2 linked regions of the Thermococcus kodakarensis KOD1 genome follow. The protein of the gene in region 2 binds, or shares a complex with, the protein of the main gene of each other region. Links are inferred from orthologs where the notes say so. Each region holds a gene or a part of one and is shown on either strand. Other genes may lie near its edges.

Evidence for each region. The genes of interacting proteins can lie anywhere in the genome.
Region 1: the proteins of rnhB (region 2) and TK_RS02635 are in contact, whole or in part, in a crystal structure (PDB 3P83), measured with the Archaeoglobus fulgidus proteins. The link is inferred for Thermococcus kodakarensis KOD1 from one-to-one orthologs. Residues at the interface, in WP_010878125.1 of Archaeoglobus fulgidus: Ala74, Ile178, Ala179, Ile183, Arg190, Ser195, Asn196, Leu197, Arg198, Gln199, Lys200, Thr201, Leu202, Asp203, Phe205; in WP_010877842.1 of Archaeoglobus fulgidus: Val39, Ala42, Asn43, Val44, Ala45, Met46, Leu125, Asp168, Ser194, Asn218, Tyr219, Pro220, Ile237, Leu238, Ala239, Pro240, Arg241, Ile242, Glu243, Ser244.

What each region holds. Positions count from the first base shown.
Region 1 is NC_006624.1:454,974-459,392, reverse strand. The notes cover bases 674-3,463. They hold TK_RS02635 (DNA polymerase sliding clamp), read right to left. Parts: upstream 2,549-3,463; coding sequence 1,799-2,548; downstream 674-1,798. Other genes in these bases: TK_RS02625 (immunoglobulin-like domain-containing protein), read right to left, coding at 3,120-3,463; TK_RS02630 (transcription factor S), read right to left, coding at 2,724-3,056; TK_RS12105 (hypothetical protein), read right to left, coding at 2,551-2,727; TK_RS02640 (hypothetical protein), read right to left, coding at 1,202-1,768; TK_RS02645 (peroxiredoxin), read right to left, coding at 674-910. Outside these bases: TK_RS02650 (GNAT family N-acetyltransferase), read left to right, coding at 1-248; more of TK_RS02645, read right to left, coding at 260-673; more of TK_RS02625, read right to left, coding at 3,464-3,548; TK_RS11880 (immunoglobulin-like domain-containing protein), read right to left, coding at 3,554-3,835; TK_RS12005 (hypothetical protein), read right to left, coding at 3,884-4,048; TK_RS02620 (immunoglobulin-like domain-containing protein), read right to left, coding at 4,045-4,419.
Region 2 is NC_006624.1:701,651-706,209, reverse strand. What follows is about bases 1,179-4,108. They hold rnhB (ribonuclease HII), read right to left. Parts: upstream 3,022-4,108; coding sequence 2,335-3,021; downstream 1,179-2,334. Other genes in these bases: TK_RS03975 (metal ABC transporter ATP-binding protein), read right to left, coding at 3,844-4,108; TK_RS03980 (metal ABC transporter permease), read right to left, coding at 3,026-3,847; TK_RS03990 (dolichyl-phosphate-mannose--protein mannosyltransferase), read left to right, coding at 1,179-2,366. Also shown: TK_RS03995 (methyltransferase domain-containing protein), read right to left, coding at 1-894; more of TK_RS03990, read left to right, coding at 954-1,178; more of TK_RS03975, read right to left, coding at 4,109-4,559. UniProt on the Methanocaldococcus jannaschii protein: Endonuclease that specifically degrades the RNA of RNA-DNA hybrids.

The DNA.
Region 1 (4,419 bases), 250 kb from region 2 along the record:
ACTTCATAGCGAAGGAGTACTGGAACAGGGGCTACGCCACCGAGGCGGTTGGACTGGCCCTAAAATACGCCTTTGAATGGCTGAATCTCAGAAAGGTCTACGCCCGGGTCTATGAGCCAAATACAGCATCAATCCGCGTCCTGGAAAAGAACGGCTTCGAGCTTGTGGGCAGGATGAAGAAGCACTCCCACATACCTGGCTACGGGTTCGTGGATGAGCTGATATTCGAGAAGTTCAGAGAAGAATAAGGGAAAGAAGCTCACTCGAGCTTCTTGTAGCAGAACCACCAGTCGTAGCACTCGATCTCGCCCTTGGCCTTGGCCTCTTCGCGCTGCTTGACCTCGTCGACGGTGCTGGCAGGCGGGACGATGGCCTTATCGCCGATGAGCTCGTTGTTCGGCCACTTGTGCGGAAGGGCGACTCCCTTCTCGTCGCTGACCTTGAGGGCCTTGACGAGCCTGAGGATCTCGTCCCAGTCCCTGCCGACCTCGGCCGGGTAGTAGACGATGGCCCTTATGATGCCCTTGTCGTCGACGATGAAGACAGCCCTAGCGGTTATGGTGGCGCCGCTGGGTATCATGCCGAGCTTGTCGGCGAGCTCACCGCGGTCGTCGGCTATGACCGGGAAGGTTATCTCCTCGCCGAGGTTCTCCTTGATCCACTCCATCCACTTGATGTGGCTGAAGACCTGGTCAACGCTGAGTCCGATGGGCTCGACGCCGAGCTCCCTGAACTGGTCAACCCTCTTCTGCATGGCGTAGAACTCGGTCGTACAGACCGGGGTGAAGTCAGCCGGGTGGCTGAACAGCACGAACCACTTGCCCTGCTCGGCGAAGTAGTCCGGGAGCTTTATCACGCCGTGGGTGGTCTTGACCTCAACCTCTGGGAACTTTTCTCCTATGACGACCATCTTACATCACCTCTTTCTTTTTGTGTGTCGTCTTCACTATAAACCTGGTTGGTTCGAATATATAAAGCTTTCGGTTTGGTTTCGGGAACAAATTTGACGGAAAGACAAATCAACGTGAACATCTGTTTTATAAACGTCTAAATCTGGATTCTTAGATTGTCATAATTGGTCAGTTCTACCTAGATTGTGGGCATAATTTCAAAAAATGTGGCCATTGATAGACCTCAACATCCATTCATTTGGAGGATTGCTTTAGAGAATAAAAACTGGAGCAACTTAAAAGGACTTACTTTAGAGGAATATCCTTACTCTTCGTGCGGCCTCTCTCTCAACGAGGGCTCGCCCAATAACGGTGGGGATAATGGCCATATCTCCGGCCATAAACGGCCCATACTCTTTCATGTCCGGGCCAAGAACGGCTGGGAGGTCTATCTGGATAATGTAAGCTTCCTTTGGAACCTCCTTGGACCTGTACTCTGCCTCGGCTTCGCTCTCTTCCTGCGGTTGGACTTCCTCTGAAATTTCCGGGAGCTCTTCCCTCTCGATAAATGCTCTTATGACGTTGAAGAGCCTCTTTTCCTCGGCTGTCATCTCCGCGATTTTACCCTCGACTGCGAGATCAACTATCTTATGGAGTCTGAGCTTGATGATCTCCTTCATGAGGGACTCCGCTATCTTGAGCTGGGCGAGGTAAAGCCTTTCCTCGACGTCTTCTCCGCGTTCCCTGGAGCTCTCTGCGCTTAGCTTTAGGGCCTTTATCAGGCTGTCGAACTCAACGTAGAAGTCTTCGTCAAGTTCGTTTAAATCCGTACTTGAGAGCTCTGCCTCCAGGAGTTCCCTGAGCTTCACTATATCCACGTTCCCACCTCAAAAAAGAGTTGAGGGAGGTCACTCCTCAACGCGCGGAGCGAGCAGGAAGGTCAGTCTGCCCTCGTCTCTGATCATGTACTCCATCTGGAGCGGCATCTCGTTGCCGAAGCGGAGGATAACTTCGTCGGCCTTCCCGATGCCCTTGACCATGTCGCTGAGGTATCTTATGCCGTAGGCACTCTTGGTCTCTTCCTCGACTTCAAGGTCGAGAAGGCCCTCGTCCTCAAGGGTAAGCCTTATCTCGACCTCGTTGGTCTCGCCCTCGGCCTTCATTGTGAACTCGTTCTCCTTTGCTATGAACTTGATGGCGTCGCTGACGAGGGAAGCGTCCTTTATGCCCTCCTTGAGAACCTCACCGAGGAGGACTACCTTAGCCGTGAACGGGAGCTCGGGAAGCTCCAGCTCAAGCTCTTCCACATCTATCAGAGGGAGCCTGAATGTCCTCTTGGCGGTTCCCTCAAAAGTTATCTCAAGGAAGTTCTCGTCGCCCTTCCTGAGTATGAGGGTGTCTTTCGCCTTGCCGCGCTTGAGGATTTTCTTGAACTGGTCCATGTTGATGCCGATTGTCTCGGGCTCTTCGACCTCGTACTTGGAGAAGATGCTTTCGGGCAGGTTGAGGTCAATGAGAACGACCCTGCTCGGGTCCATTGCGCGCATGCTTATGCCTTCCTCAGTGAACTTAAAGGCGGCCTCGTCGATGAGGTTGCTTGCGGTCGCTATCAGGTCTGCAAACTCCTTGGCCCCGTCAAAAACAACTTCGAACGGCATTTTTATCCCTCCTTTTTAGCTGACTCTAATATCTGAAGCATGAGCCTAACCCTTTCTTTTCCACGGAATAAATAAGTCTTTCCATTGTCCGTGTCGGGTAAGCGGAGGTAGGCCTCCTCAAGCTCCTTGAGGGCCTTCTGGGCGAGCTTTCTCAGGGTTTCAAGCTCGACCTCGTTCACTCGTAGGCCCTCCAGGTATAGCCGCACTTGGTACACTTGTAGAAGATCGTGCTCGGCTCGTCTCCAGCCCTCGTCTGCATTTCCCACCAGTAAGCTGTGTCGTTGCCGCACTTGGGGCATGTGACCTTTGTCGTGGGCAGGGTCTTGAGGTCCTGCTCCACCACTATGATCTCCTCGTCCGGCTTGTGCTCGACTTTCTTGGTGATCTTCGTTTTCTCTCTGTCTTTCTCCTCGTCGAAGGGCTCTTCATAGCCACATGAGCGGCAGACCCAGACCTTCCTCTTCCTGTCTGGGAGCATCAGGTTCCCGCATTTCGGACAGAACTTCATCTCTCACCACCCCTTTAGCCGAGGGTTCGGTATGTTGAAAGAGGATAAAAAGTTTTGCTCCGATTATGACAGCAGATCAAACTCCAAGCTGGCGTTTACACAGCCCCTTGGCCAGCCGCAGATCTCCTTAACAATCCTGTATCTTCCCGGTGGCAGGTCCCGGAGTGAAGGGGCCCCTCCGACGGATTCATTTTCCAGCAGATACTTCAAACTGACTTTCTGCTCCCAGGACTGAAAGGGCATGAGCCAGTGGAGTACCGCAGGAAAGATAAGGCCAGTTCTAACCGGGGCCAACGTTCCGTTTTCTAAGCGGTAGAGATGGTAGCCCTCTCCGAATGAGATTGGCGTCAACCCAATGTTGCATGTCCTTAAAACTGGCTCTTCTCCGGGATGATAGCCACTCTTGTCAAGCCCCACGTAGAAGTGAGGTCCGGTAAGGCCCCAGACAAGGAGTATTATGAGGGTGCAGGCCGCCCCTGTCTTCCCCCTCATTGGGATCACCTGACAATCTCAAACTCGGCCGATAGAGTTATTTCGTTACTCCTGCTTTCACATTTGTCTCGATCAATGAGAACTGTTTTCTCTATTTTGTATCTACATGGCGGAAGTGGTTTGAGCTTTCCGAAGGCTCCGTCAGGGACGCGTATGACCAAGGGCACGGTTTGCGTCCAGTTGCCGCCCGGCGGTATCTGCCACCCGATACTTGTGAACGTGAAACCAGTTTCTATCTCTTTCCAGCTTCCGTTTTCCAGCAGGTATAATCTGTAAGGTGCGCCCACTATTATCGTCTCGCTCCCCGTGTTGGTTATGGTCAGGGTAAGGTTGTCTCAAACTTTGTATGCCTCCTTTTCGAGGTCCATAACGGCAGTCCCGGCCGTACAGGCTGCATTGTTCTCGGTTATCTCGCGGTTTTTGCAAAGTTCCACGTAAAAAACGCCGGAAAGGAGAAGAAAAACAACGATGAACACTAGGGGCCACTTCATCGGACTCATCCCTTTACCTCGAACTCCGCACTGACCTCGTAGCTGGCAGCGTTTTCAGTCCCCTGTGAAGTTAGAATGACTTTCTTGACGATCTTGTAGTGTCCCGGGGAAAGCTTCAGATCCGCGAGATTGACCTTCTGCTCCCAGCTCTTTCCAGGTTCTATCGAAACGGCGATCTCTATGAACATGAGGTTAACGGGAACTTCCTCCCACTCTCCGTTTTCTTCTCGGTAGAGCCTGAAGTGGTAGCTGGTAGTTGCCTTTGTCTCGCCCTCGTTGATAAGCCTGATAATCATGGTATCGGAAGGACTGTAGGTGGACTTGTCAAGCTCCATTTTGACGAACTTCGCGTGGCTGTCCTGCGGCGAACCGCTGGCCTC
Region 2 (4,559 bases):
GACTCTCCTCTTTTCCCTGAGCAGCATTCTGGCCTCGACTGGAAGCCTGTGGAAGAGCTCGTTTATTAAATCCGCATAATCGATGCTCTGTGGTATCTCGTAGAGGTAATCGCCCGGCCTATCCGCCCACTCAACGATGTCTTCAAGGGAAGGGTCGCTTTCAAGACGTGCCCCCGCTGGAAGAATGACCGCGCTCCTCTCAGCCCTCGCGAGGGGTTCCGTGTAAAAGGTCAACCTGTTCAGCGCCCCAAAGAGGTCTATGTATTCAAACTCTCCCTTCCATGGGACTTTCTCCCGCTTCATCTGCGGCGGAAGGTCGAAGATAAATGCCCGGGTCTTCTTTTTGTAGGCCTCGTAGATCTTTAGGGGGCTTGGGAGAAGTCCCTCAAGGTCTCTCTCGGGGGCCTCAGGAGGTCTAGCAGGATCGGAGAATACTACCTCCGCATCCACTCTCTCAACGGTTTCTGGTGAGAGAGAATCGGCGTTTATGAACTCGATGTTCGAGACACCGTACTTCTCGGCGTTCCTTCTGGCGAACTCTATCTTAAGAGGGTCAATGTCTATTCCATAGGCCCTCTCAACTTTCATGGCGTAGAAGATGAGCTGGATTCCAATACCACAAGAAACGTCGGCTATGCTCTCCACACCAAATTCCTTCAGCCTCTCGGCGCGGTATTTGGCGACGACCTCGTGGGTGGCGTAGCGCAGTCCTTCCATGTCCATCCAGAGGTCGCTCCTTGAGAACTTGTCCTTAGCCCTGATTCTGGCCCTGGCTATCTCCGCTATCAGCTCCCAGTCCTTACCAAGCCTGGCGCGGAGCTTTTTCTCGCTATAGCCCCTCTTTATAAGCTCTTCTGCCTCTCTGATCTTCTCCTCTGTGATTCCCTCGAGCATATTGGGAGGTTAAGAGAGAGGCTTAAAAACGTTGCCCGCCATGACCATTGGGGGTTAGAATGGAGCGGGAAAAAATAATCAGGGCGGTGTTTGTTGCGGTTGTTGCCCTTACCATGATCGGAACAATCTGGTATTCGTACAGTTTTGCATCGCGTCCGGACCTGAACGATTACATAGGAGACGAGGTCTGGTACGTTCCAGCGAGCAGAAACATCCTCCACAGGCTCGGCGTTGACGTCTTCTACATCCACAACGGCTCGTATGGCGTGAACGTTGTATTTTCAAACACGAGTGCAAAGATAAAAAATCTCGCCATGACGGATTGGGTTGCAGGGATCAACGATGCCAGATACAGGATGGAGTACAGGGAGTTTCCTGGAGTCTATTATGAGATACCTGCCGAGAACTACGAAGATTTTCTCCAGAGATTAAAATCAGACCTGCCAGATGGAAGCTACGATGTAATCCCCGGGTTCAGGTATCCTGACAAGGAGAACATACAGAACTACCTCAACACGGAGCACCCGTTCATGGGGAAGGACATCATAATGCTCTCCATGCTTCTCCTCGGGGACAGACCAATTGCCTGGAGAATCCCGGGAATAATAGCGTTTGCCCTCATTGAGCTGGCCGTTGTTCTTGCAACGTACAGAATAAGCAAAAGCTATCTTGCGTCCCTTATAGCACTTCTCTTCGTCGCGGCGGATCCAACGCTCCAGGCAACGGCTGTAACTGCGATGCTCGACATCCACGTGGCGTTCTTCGTTGCCCTCTTCGTCCTTGCCATCGTTTATGAAAGGAAACTCTCCTCCGCGGTGTTGCTGGGTCTAGCTGGAGCTACAAAGCTCAGCGGAGCCTTTGGATGGCCGGTACTTTTGTGGAAGTCTCTTAAGAGCGAGAACTCCTTTGTCAGGTTCTTTTCAGCGGTTGTTGTAATCCCGGGAATTGCGTTTTTAGTACCCGAACTTCCTGCAATAAAGGCGATGGGGTTCGAGAGGTGGCTCAACGAGTTCCTTGGGAGCTTTAAGTGGCACCTCAGCTACAAAGGTGCGAACCCAAACACATCTCCCTTCTGGGAGTGGTTCATAAACTACCGTCCGTTCCCGTTCCACTTTAACCCAAACGTCTTCGCGTCAACTGACCCCGTGCTCCTTATGGGAATGGTCGTTATGATACTGGCCCTGCCGTGGGTCTACAGGAAAAAGCCAGGAGTTAGCGAGCCCTTCTTTATTTTCTGGAGCACGGTTGGACTCTTCGCCCTCCAATACTTTCTCGGGGGAAAAACTCAGTTCAGCTTCTACGCCACGGTACTCGTTCCCCCGGCGGCTGTCTCAATGGGAGTCTTCCTGAATGAGGTAATAAGATGGGAGGCCTTCAGGGAGTCCCTAGCACTCTACAAGATAAAAGTCCTCGCGGCTGCCAGTTTTGCATGGAAAAAGCTCAGACCTTCCGAAAGTAGCGGTCAAGAGTAGCCTGCCTTTCTTCGGCCTTTTTCTCGCTCTCAACTTTTTCTGCTATCTTCTTCAGCGTCTTCCAGCCCTTCCTAACTATCGGCGGAAACTCACCGTGCTCCCGATAATAGTTCTCAAGAAAAGCCCTCGTTCTTGGGTCGCTTGGGTAGCCAGAGCCTATCTCCCCGTACTCTTCTTTGAGCTTTTCAACCGCCCTGTCCCTTGTAACCTTGGCGAGGATTGAAGCAGCTGAGACGACGGGAAAGATGTCGTCGGCCTTGTGCTTCGCAACGACTTCAGCCTCGAAGTTCAGCCTCTCCCCAAGCTCTCTCGCAAAGCGTTCCTCGTCAACGTCAGCCGCGTCAGCGTAGATTACATCGGGCTTTACCTTGAGCGAGTTCAGGGCCTTCGCGAAGTTCTCAACCTCGAACTCGTTGAGCGTGCCCTCCCTGGAACCAATGACATCGGGAGGCAATTCAAGAATTACATAATCATCTAAAACTCCGAGTATTTCATTGAAAAGCTTCTCCCGTCTCTTTGGTGTCAGTTTTTTAGAGTCCCTGACCTTCAGTTCTTCGAGCTTTGGGAGGCTATTCTCATCCACCACAACCGCCGCTATCACCATTGGTCCGATAACTGGCCCCCTCCCGGCCTCGTCAATGCCCGCTATCTTCATTGGTTCACCTCCTAAATAAGAGTGCACCATAGACAATGCCCAGCATTATCGTGGCTATACCACTTGGGGGTATGGCGGTGAAGTAGGCAAGAACCACTGAGGTAAGCTGGACGGTCAGAGTTAGGAGTAGACTTATTCCGAGAACCTTCCTGAAGTCAGAACTTACCATCAGCGCTATCGCACCAGGAAGGATCGCAACTACTTGGAGAGTTATCAGACCGACGGTCTGGACTATAAGAGCACCGATTACTCCAACGAGCACGTAAAGGATCGTGAGATACGCCCTCGCGTTGCCTCCGTAGCTCTCAACGCCTTCCATATCAAAGCTGATGTACAGGAAGTCGCGGTAGAGGAGCAGCAGAACGAAGAACACAACCGCCCCACCGACGATAAGAACCGTCAGGTCGTCCAGTGTGACGAGGAATATATCGCCGGTTAGATACGAGACTATGTTCTGGGTCAGCGGGAAGTAGGGTCTCGTAGCCATGACCTTGTAGAGGACACCGAAGCCGAGAACGGTGAGCCCAGCGACGAAGCTGGAAACTATACCGACAGCGGAGTCAGAAGTGAACCCTATCTTCTCCAGCTGGGCTATGAGGATGACCAGGAGCGTTGTCACTACTAAGGCCGTGAGAATGACGAGGCCGTAGTTATTAAGAAGAAGTGCCAGTATCATTCCCAGGACTGCACCGAACAGGAGAGCGTGGAAGAGGGCGTGGGTAAGGAAAGCAAGCCCCTTCGTGTTGATTATCGGGCTTAGAAGTCCGAGAAGGACGCTGACCATTATGCTCGCGAGGAGAGCCCTGATTAGAAACTCTGGAATCATATTTTCTCACCCCCGCGGTGGATGTGGAAGTCCCCGGTTATGCAGTAGACTTTTCCGCCGACCGGGATCACCTTTGCCATCGGGCCGTAGACAGACTTTATAACTTCGTCAGTGAGCACTTCCTCAGGCCTGCCGAAGGCTATCAGCCTCCTGTTTATGAGCATCACGAGATCCCCTATCTCGAGGAGCGGGTTGATGTCGTGTGTCGTGATTATCATCGTCACTCCCTTTTCCCGCTTTATCTTATCCAGAACGTTGGCAACCTCTGCCCTCGCGCTTGGGTCGAGTGCCGAAAGCGGCTCGTCAAGTAGGAGCAGCCTTGGATCGCTCATCAGTGCTCTCGCGAGGAGAACCCTCTGCTTCTGCCCGCCGGAGAGCTCGCGGAAGAGCCTGTCCCCAATTCCCCCGAGACCGACGAACTCCAGGACTTTTTCGGCTTTTTCTATTACCTCTCCGGGTATCCTGAAGTGGACGAAGCCCTTCCTGTAAACACCGCCCATGGCAACGACTTCAAGCGCCGTTAGGGGAACTCTCTCGTTTAGACTCTGGCTTTGGGGAACATAGCCTATAAGCTCTCTCGCCTCGCAGGGTGGTCTCTCAAATACTCTGAGCTCCCCAGTGTACTCTCTGTGAAAGCATGCTATAGTCTTCAGTAGGGTCGTCTTCCCCGCACCGTTTGGCCCGAGGAGGAGCAGTGTTTTTCCTTCCTCCA